3 regions of the Salinispirillum marinum genome follow, and region 2 is predicted to be linked to each of the others. Evidence: predicted binding sites of a transcription regulator. Region 2 holds the regulator's gene; each other region holds the start of a gene.
The links. Region 2 encodes sigma-54, which starts transcription at its own class of promoters, with help from an activator protein. Its sites were predicted from a motif close to TGGCACNNNNNTTGCTNT; they were not measured.

Region 1 (2,278 bases), on a different contig from region 2:
CGAGGCGACGCCAACATTTGATCCGTAATCTGGCCACCCATTTCCTGACTGCTGGAGTTTCGGGTCACCATAATGGCTGCGGCTGTGGACAGTAACAACGATGGAATCTGGGCCACCAAACCATCACCAATGGTCAGTAACGCATAATTTTCAACCGCCGTGCCAAAGGTTAGTGCGTGCTGCGCCATACCAATGGCAATGCCGCCGACCACGTTGATGATCAAGATAAGAATACCGGCAATGGCGTCACCCCGAACGAATTTCGAGGCACCATCCATAGAACCGTAAAAGTCAGCCTCCTGGGCAATTTCAGCACGTCGTAACTTGGCCGTATCAGCATCAATCAAACCGGCGTTCAAATCGGCATCAATGGCCATTTGCTTGCCGGGCATTGCATCCAACGTAAAACGTGCGCTGACTTCGGAAACCCGTCCGGCACCCTTGGTCACCACGACGAAGTTGATGATCATGAGGATCGTAAACACCACCAAACCAACGGCGTAATTACCGCCGATGAGCACTTCACCGAAAGCCTCAATGACCTTACCCGCCGCATCACCACCTTCGTGCCCATACAGCAGAACGACGCGGGTAGACGCCACGTTAAGCGCCAGACGAAGCAACGTAGCCACCAGCAAGATCGTCGGAAATACGGCGAAATCCAGTGGCCGCAAGGCATAAATGGTCACCAACAATACAATGATGGAAAGCGCAATGTTAAAGGTGAAGAAGATATCAAGAATGAAGGTAGGTATTGGCAGGGTCACAAACGCCAACAACACCAACAAGAAGATCGGCACACCCAAGTGGCCGGTTAATACATTTTGCAAATTCATTCGCGCGCCGCGCATCAGCGTCACGCGATCGGTATTTTGCAATTGTTTAAGCGTACTACTGCCCGGTATTGCCATTGAAACCCTTAACCCCGCCTCTCAGTGCAGCGCCAAAACGCTGACGAACTCAGAGGCTACAGCAAAAGGCTTGCCATACTGACGCCATACAGACGATTTTACTCGTCGCGCCGGAAATCGGGTGGTATGTCGACTTTCGGTTTACGCTCTGGTGGTGGCATCCGTCCTTTGCGGGCTTCGTTCATTTGGAATACATAGGCCAACACTTGGGCTACGGCCAAATACAGTTCAGCGGGAATTTCTTCTCCGACCTTGGTGTGGTAGTAAAGCGCCCGAGCCAACGGTGGCATTTCAATAATGCTAACGCCATTCTCGCGGCCAATTTCACGAATTTTAAAGGCCACTTCGTCGACGCCTTTGGCCAGCAACAGGGGTGCTGGCATGGAATTGGGATCATATTGCAGCGCGACCGAGAAGTGCTCAGGGTTGGTGATGATCACGTCGGCCTTAGGTACATCCGACATCATTCGACCTTCCGACAGTTGACGCTGCAATTGACGGATTTTGGCTTTAACTTCCGGCTTACCTTCCGTGTTTTTGTATTCATCCTTAATCTCTTGGAAGGTCATTTTTAGCTTTTTGGTATGGCTGTATATCTGATAGGGGATGTCCACCGCTGCAATGACGGCCGTAGACAAGGCCATCAGCAAAAAACTCCAACCAATGATCGTAGCTGAATGCACAATGGCAAGGCGTGTGGGCTCACGTGCGATCGCGCGCAACTCATCAACCTGACTCCACAGAATAAGCACCGCAATAACGCTGATCACACCCACCTTGGCATAACCCTTTATCAATTCGACCAAGGAATTCATGGAAAACATGCGTTTCAATCCCGCCAAGGGATCAATACGAGAGCCTTTCGGCATGAGGGATTTCGTGGTGAAGTTCCAGCCGCCTAAGCCCAATGGCCCTGCAAATGCAGCGATGACCATGATGGCGAAAAAGGGCGCTGTTACCAAGCCCATCACCCGAAATGACTCAGCCAAATGTCCGAACATAAAGGCCGGATCCCCGGCCGCGGATTCGTCAAAGGTGAAATTAAACACCGCAACATCCAGCATATTGCGGGACACAACGGGTGCAAAGATAATGGAGGCCATTGCGGCAGCGAACAGCAACACCGTGGTCGCCAATTCTTGGGACCTGGCTACCTGCCCGTCTTCACGCGCCTTTTCAAGTTTTCGGGGCGTGGGTTCTTCTGTTTTTTCTTGACTGCTGTCTTGGTCTTCAGCCATTGGTGATCTCCAAGCGGCGCATCACCGGCACTACGTCCAGTACCAGTTCGGTTAAAACACCAAAGACTCCCGTAAAGGAAGCCCACACGATAAAGATCCCCATCAACATGGTGATCGGGAAACCCAAGG
Region 2 (2,278 bases):
TGCAGGGTGGTCTCTGCCTTTTGTCGTTGTTTCTCTATGCTGAGCGTGGTTTGTACGATGCTGATTTGATCGAAATGTCGCTCCAATCGATCCAGTTTGGTGGTGACGTACTCGCGCAGTGGGTCGGTTAATTCTACATGATGGCCACTGATGTTTATTTGCATAGGATAACTCCTTCTCGCGAATGACAGGTCGTTAGGACAACGACCCCAAAAAAACGCTTTGTCTCTATGTAATAAGTGTAGCTGACTTTCGTTTCAAGTGATTGATCTGGATTAATGTTTTATTTACACAAGGGTCTTGCGTTCATTCGACGGCGGAATGTTCATGGCCTCACGGTATTTGGCAATGGTCCGGCGCGCTACATTGATCCCTTGATCTTTTAATAGGGTAGCAATTTTACTGTCACTGAGCGGCTTTTTGGTGTTTTCCGCACTGACCAACTTTTTAATCAACGCACGAATAGCGGTAGAGGAACACTCGCCACCGCTGTTGGTGCTGACGTGGCTGGAAAAGAAGTACTTCAGCTCGAAAATACCCCGTGGGGTATGCATGAATTTTTGTGTGGTGACCCGCGAAATCGTTGATTCATGCATTTCAACGGCTTGGGCGATGTCATGGAGAACCAACGGTTTCATGGCTTCTTCGCCGTATTCTAGAAACCCGCGCTGATGCTCAACGATTTGCGTGGCGACCTTGAGTAACGTTTCATTGCGGCTTTGCAGGCTTTTAATGAACCATTTGGCTTCTTGCAGGTTGTCTTTGATGTAATTGTTGTCTGCGCTGTTGTCGGCGCGCTTGATCATTGAGGCGTAACCGCTGTTAACACGTAAGCGAGGCGCAATTTCCGGGTTAAGTTCGACCAGCCAACGGCTGTGTTCGAGGTCTTTGCGCACGATGACGTCAGGAATCACATATTCCGATTCGTGGTTGGATATGCTGGTGCCGGGCCTTGGATTGGTTTGTTGGATCAACACCATGGCGTCGCGCAATTGCTCTTCCTTTATTCGCATCTTGCGCAGAATTTGCGGAAAATCTTTACTCGCCAGCAGGTCGGCGTAGTCCGTCACCAAACGAATCGCTTCTTTGAGCAGCGGGGTGTCGGCCGGTAGTTGGCGCAGCTGTATAGAAATGCATTCGCTGAGATTCTGCGCGCACACGCCGGTCGGCTCAAATTGTTGTAGCCGATGCAGTACCGCCATCATTTCGTCCATTTCCAGTGGGTCACCGTCTTGACCAAGCTCTTCTTCAAGTCCTTCAAAGATGTCTTCAATGGGTGAACACAACAGGCCGCTCGGCTCCACTGAATCGATGATGGCCGTCGCAATGATTCGGTCCCGTTCATTCATCGGGGTAAGATTCAACTGCCACATCAAATGATCGTATAAATTGTCATCCGCGACCGACTGATTTTCAAAGTTGTAGTCATCATCGCCGCTGGGCATAGAAGCGCTGGTGGGGGCGTGTTGGTAGATGTCATCCCAATTGCTGTCGACCGAGAGTTCATCGGGAATTTGTTCGTTCCACAGATCTTCTATTTGCGGGTCGTCGGCTTTATCGTTGCTGCTGACGGTAATCGATTGATCATCGGATTGACTGTTGGCGTCGTTTGCGGGCGCATGCTCATGATCCGCTTCATGTTCGTCAGCCACTTCTAATAGTGGGTTCGAGTCGAGCGCTTCTTGGATCTCTTGTTGTAAGTCCAGAGTGGATAGTTGCAATAATCGAATGGCTTGTTGCAGTTGAGGCGTCATCGTCAACTGCTGGCCCATTTTTAGCTGCAAACTGGTCTTCATGTCGCTCCTGATACTACCCGACGCGGCTCAGTGTTGGCCGCGAACTGTCTAAAAATAACCCGGGAAAAGGGTTTCACATTAAAGGCGGAAGTGTTCGCCGAGGTAAACCTCACGAACCTTTTGGTTGGCAAGTATATCGTTTGCGCCGCCCTCTGCAATAATAGTACCACCTCCGACGATATAAGCACGCGCACAAATGTCTAAAGTTTCTCTGACGTTGTGATCCGTGATCAAGACACCGATGCCTTTATCGCGTAATTGGTACACGATGTCCTTAATATCCGAGACGGAAATGGGGTCTACCCCGGCAAAGGGCTCGTCCAGCAGAATGAAGTCGGGCTCGGACGCTAACGCCCGGGCAATCTCAACGCGTCGTCGCTCACCGCCGGAAAGCGCGATGCCCAAGCTGTCGCGGATGTGCGTAATATTGAATTCTTCGAGTAGGGACTCCATTTTGCGATGGCGATCGGCTTTCGACAGTT
Region 3 (2,278 bases), on a different contig from region 2:
TTGGTAGAAGATATTGCGGTAGGTGGGGTTGTAGAACCACGCTTTGCTGCGTGAAGCGTTATTATCGTTCATGGTAGGCTGTTAGGCTCCCTTTGCACACTGGACACTGCATCTCGTAGGAAAATGATGCGTGCAAACAGTAAAAGCCGGGAGTTAACTCCCGGCTTTTGGTCTTTTAGCCGCAGAAATTAGCGGATTGGAGGACCATACTGCAAACCACCTTGGGTCCACAGAGCGTTTACACCGCGAGGCAAGCCAAGAGGAGAGCCAGCACCTACGTTGCGGTCAAACATTTCGCCGTAGTTACCAACTTGCTTAACAATTTGATAAGCCCAATCAGAGCCCAAGCCCAAGAAACCACCCAATTCAGCAGAGTCCAAGAAACGAGCAATGTTAGGATTATCAGTACCCAGCATTGAATCAACGTTAGACTGAGTCAAACCAAACTCTTCAGCGTTCAGAGTTGCGATGTGAGCCCACTTAACAATGTTGAACCATTGGTCATCACCTTGACGCACTACAGGGCCTAAAGGCTCTTTAGAAATCGTCTGTGGCAGAACGACCGCACCATCAGGATTACTCAACTGGATACGCAATGCAGCCAACTGAGAGCTGTCAGAAGTCAGAACGTCGCAACGGCCTGCTTCAAAACCAGATACAGTCTGTTCAGAGGTATCGTACAACACAGGCTCGAAGCTCATGTTGTTGAAACGGAAGTAATCCGCCAGGTTCAGCTCAGTCGTTGTACCTGATTGAATACATACCGCAGCACCGTCCAGTTCCAGAGCACTGGTAACACCCAGATCGGTGCTAACCAAGAACGCTTGACCGTCGTAATAGTTCACACCCGCGAAGTTCAGACCCAGTGACGCATCACGCGTCAGAGTCCATGTGGTGTTACGGCTCAACATGTCAATCTCACCGGATTGCAAAGCAGTAAAACGCTCTACAGCGGTCAGAGGAACAAAGTTAACGTCGTTCGCGTCACCCAACACAGCCGCAGCTACAGCACGGCAGGTATCGACGTCCAGACCTTGCCAGTTACCAGCGGCATCTGTGCTCGAAAAACCAGGCAAGCCGGTACTTACGCCACAGTTCAGCGCACCACGAGCTTTAACCTGATCCAAAGTTTGGGCATGAGCGCCCATTGCGAGGGTAGCGACGGCGGCTGCACCACCAATCAACGTTGCTATTTTCTTCATGTCACATCTCCCATGACTTATTATAGTTGTGTTACGCAACAAGGAATTTCCTGCGTAGCGTCTCTAACAAGGCAAGTACCGGGCCAATTTTTATAATTTGTCGGCCAAGCTGCCAGTTTCGTGTAGAGAGCGCGTGTTACATCGTTTCGTTTTGAAGGATGTGCCTCTAGACTAGCTGAAAATGTCATCAAGACAAATGTTTTTTCTTGGATGACCGAACTAATTTAGTGCACGTCAGTTTACAGAGCACTGCAACAGGGCATCTTCTCCGTTGCTTGCTTTGACATCTCGTCTCACGACGAAACCCCATGCAAAATAATGGCATAGCGCGCCCAAAACCAATGCTGATTTCACATGCGATATGCAATTACTGCATACAATCTAGGGCAATAACCCTTGCTCACGGTAGTAGCGCAGTGCCCCTTCATGTAAAGGAGCCGACATACCAACCGATACCATGTTTTCTGGACGCAGCTCTGCCAATGCCGGATGCATTGAACGGAAGAATTCCAGACGCTCAAACACGGACTTAACCAGTAAATACACTAATTCATCAGAGGTATCTTCCATGGTCATCAAGGTCGCCGTAACGCCAAAGGTTTGGGTGGTCTGCGGGTTATTTGGATAGATGCCACCGCCAATTTGTGTGGGTGCATAATAGGGAAATTGTCTCACTAACTCGTCTAATGCCTGCCCTCTTATTTGCACCAAACGACTTTCACAGACACCGGTTGCTTCATGAATGGCGCCGCTGGGATGTCCAACAACGTAGATAATCGCATCCACTTGATCATCACACATGGCAGTGGTCATTTCGGTCGCCGTAAGGTGAGAGGTCCGAGCAAAAACCTCTGTGGTTTTTCCTTGCGCTGTTAGCCAATTGACCAAGGTGGCACGTTGACCCGAATCAGGGTTGCCAATATTAACGCGCTTTCCCGTTAAATCGATGAAATCGACAATATTGGCATCGGCACGCGCGAGCACCGTGAACGCCTCAACATGCAACGCCATCACTGACCGCAAATTACGATGCGGATCGCTGGCAAACTCGCGTTCACCGCGCCAAGCATGATAGT

Region 1: the regulator sigma-54 is predicted to act here: its motif matches at 970-987, upstream of flhA (flagellar biosynthesis protein FlhA).
Region 3: the regulator sigma-54 is predicted to act here: its motif matches at 1,271-1,288, upstream of ACFOSD_RS09985 (amino acid ABC transporter substrate-binding protein).

What each region holds. Positions count from the first base shown of each region.
Region 1 covers NZ_JBHSAL010000002.1:801,985-804,262, forward strand. Annotated here, with positions in the region: gene flhA (flagellar biosynthesis protein FlhA) at 1-851, opposite strand, end outside; gene flhB (flagellar biosynthesis protein FlhB) at 1,010-2,149, opposite strand; gene fliR (flagellar biosynthetic protein FliR) at 2,142-2,278, opposite strand, start outside.
Region 2 covers NZ_JBHSAL010000001.1:42,412-44,689, reverse strand. Annotated here, with positions in the region: gene hpf (ribosome hibernation-promoting factor, HPF/YfiA family) at 1-164, opposite strand, end outside; gene ACFOSD_RS00210 (RNA polymerase factor sigma-54) at 288-1,796, opposite strand; gene lptB (LPS export ABC transporter ATP-binding protein) at 1,875-2,278, opposite strand, start outside.
Region 3 covers NZ_JBHSAL010000002.1:613,399-615,676, forward strand. Annotated here, with positions in the region: gene ACFOSD_RS09980 (amino acid ABC transporter permease) at 1-72, opposite strand, end outside; gene ACFOSD_RS09985 (amino acid ABC transporter substrate-binding protein) at 189-1,202, opposite strand; gene ACFOSD_RS09990 (TAXI family TRAP transporter solute-binding subunit) at 1,584-2,278, opposite strand, start outside.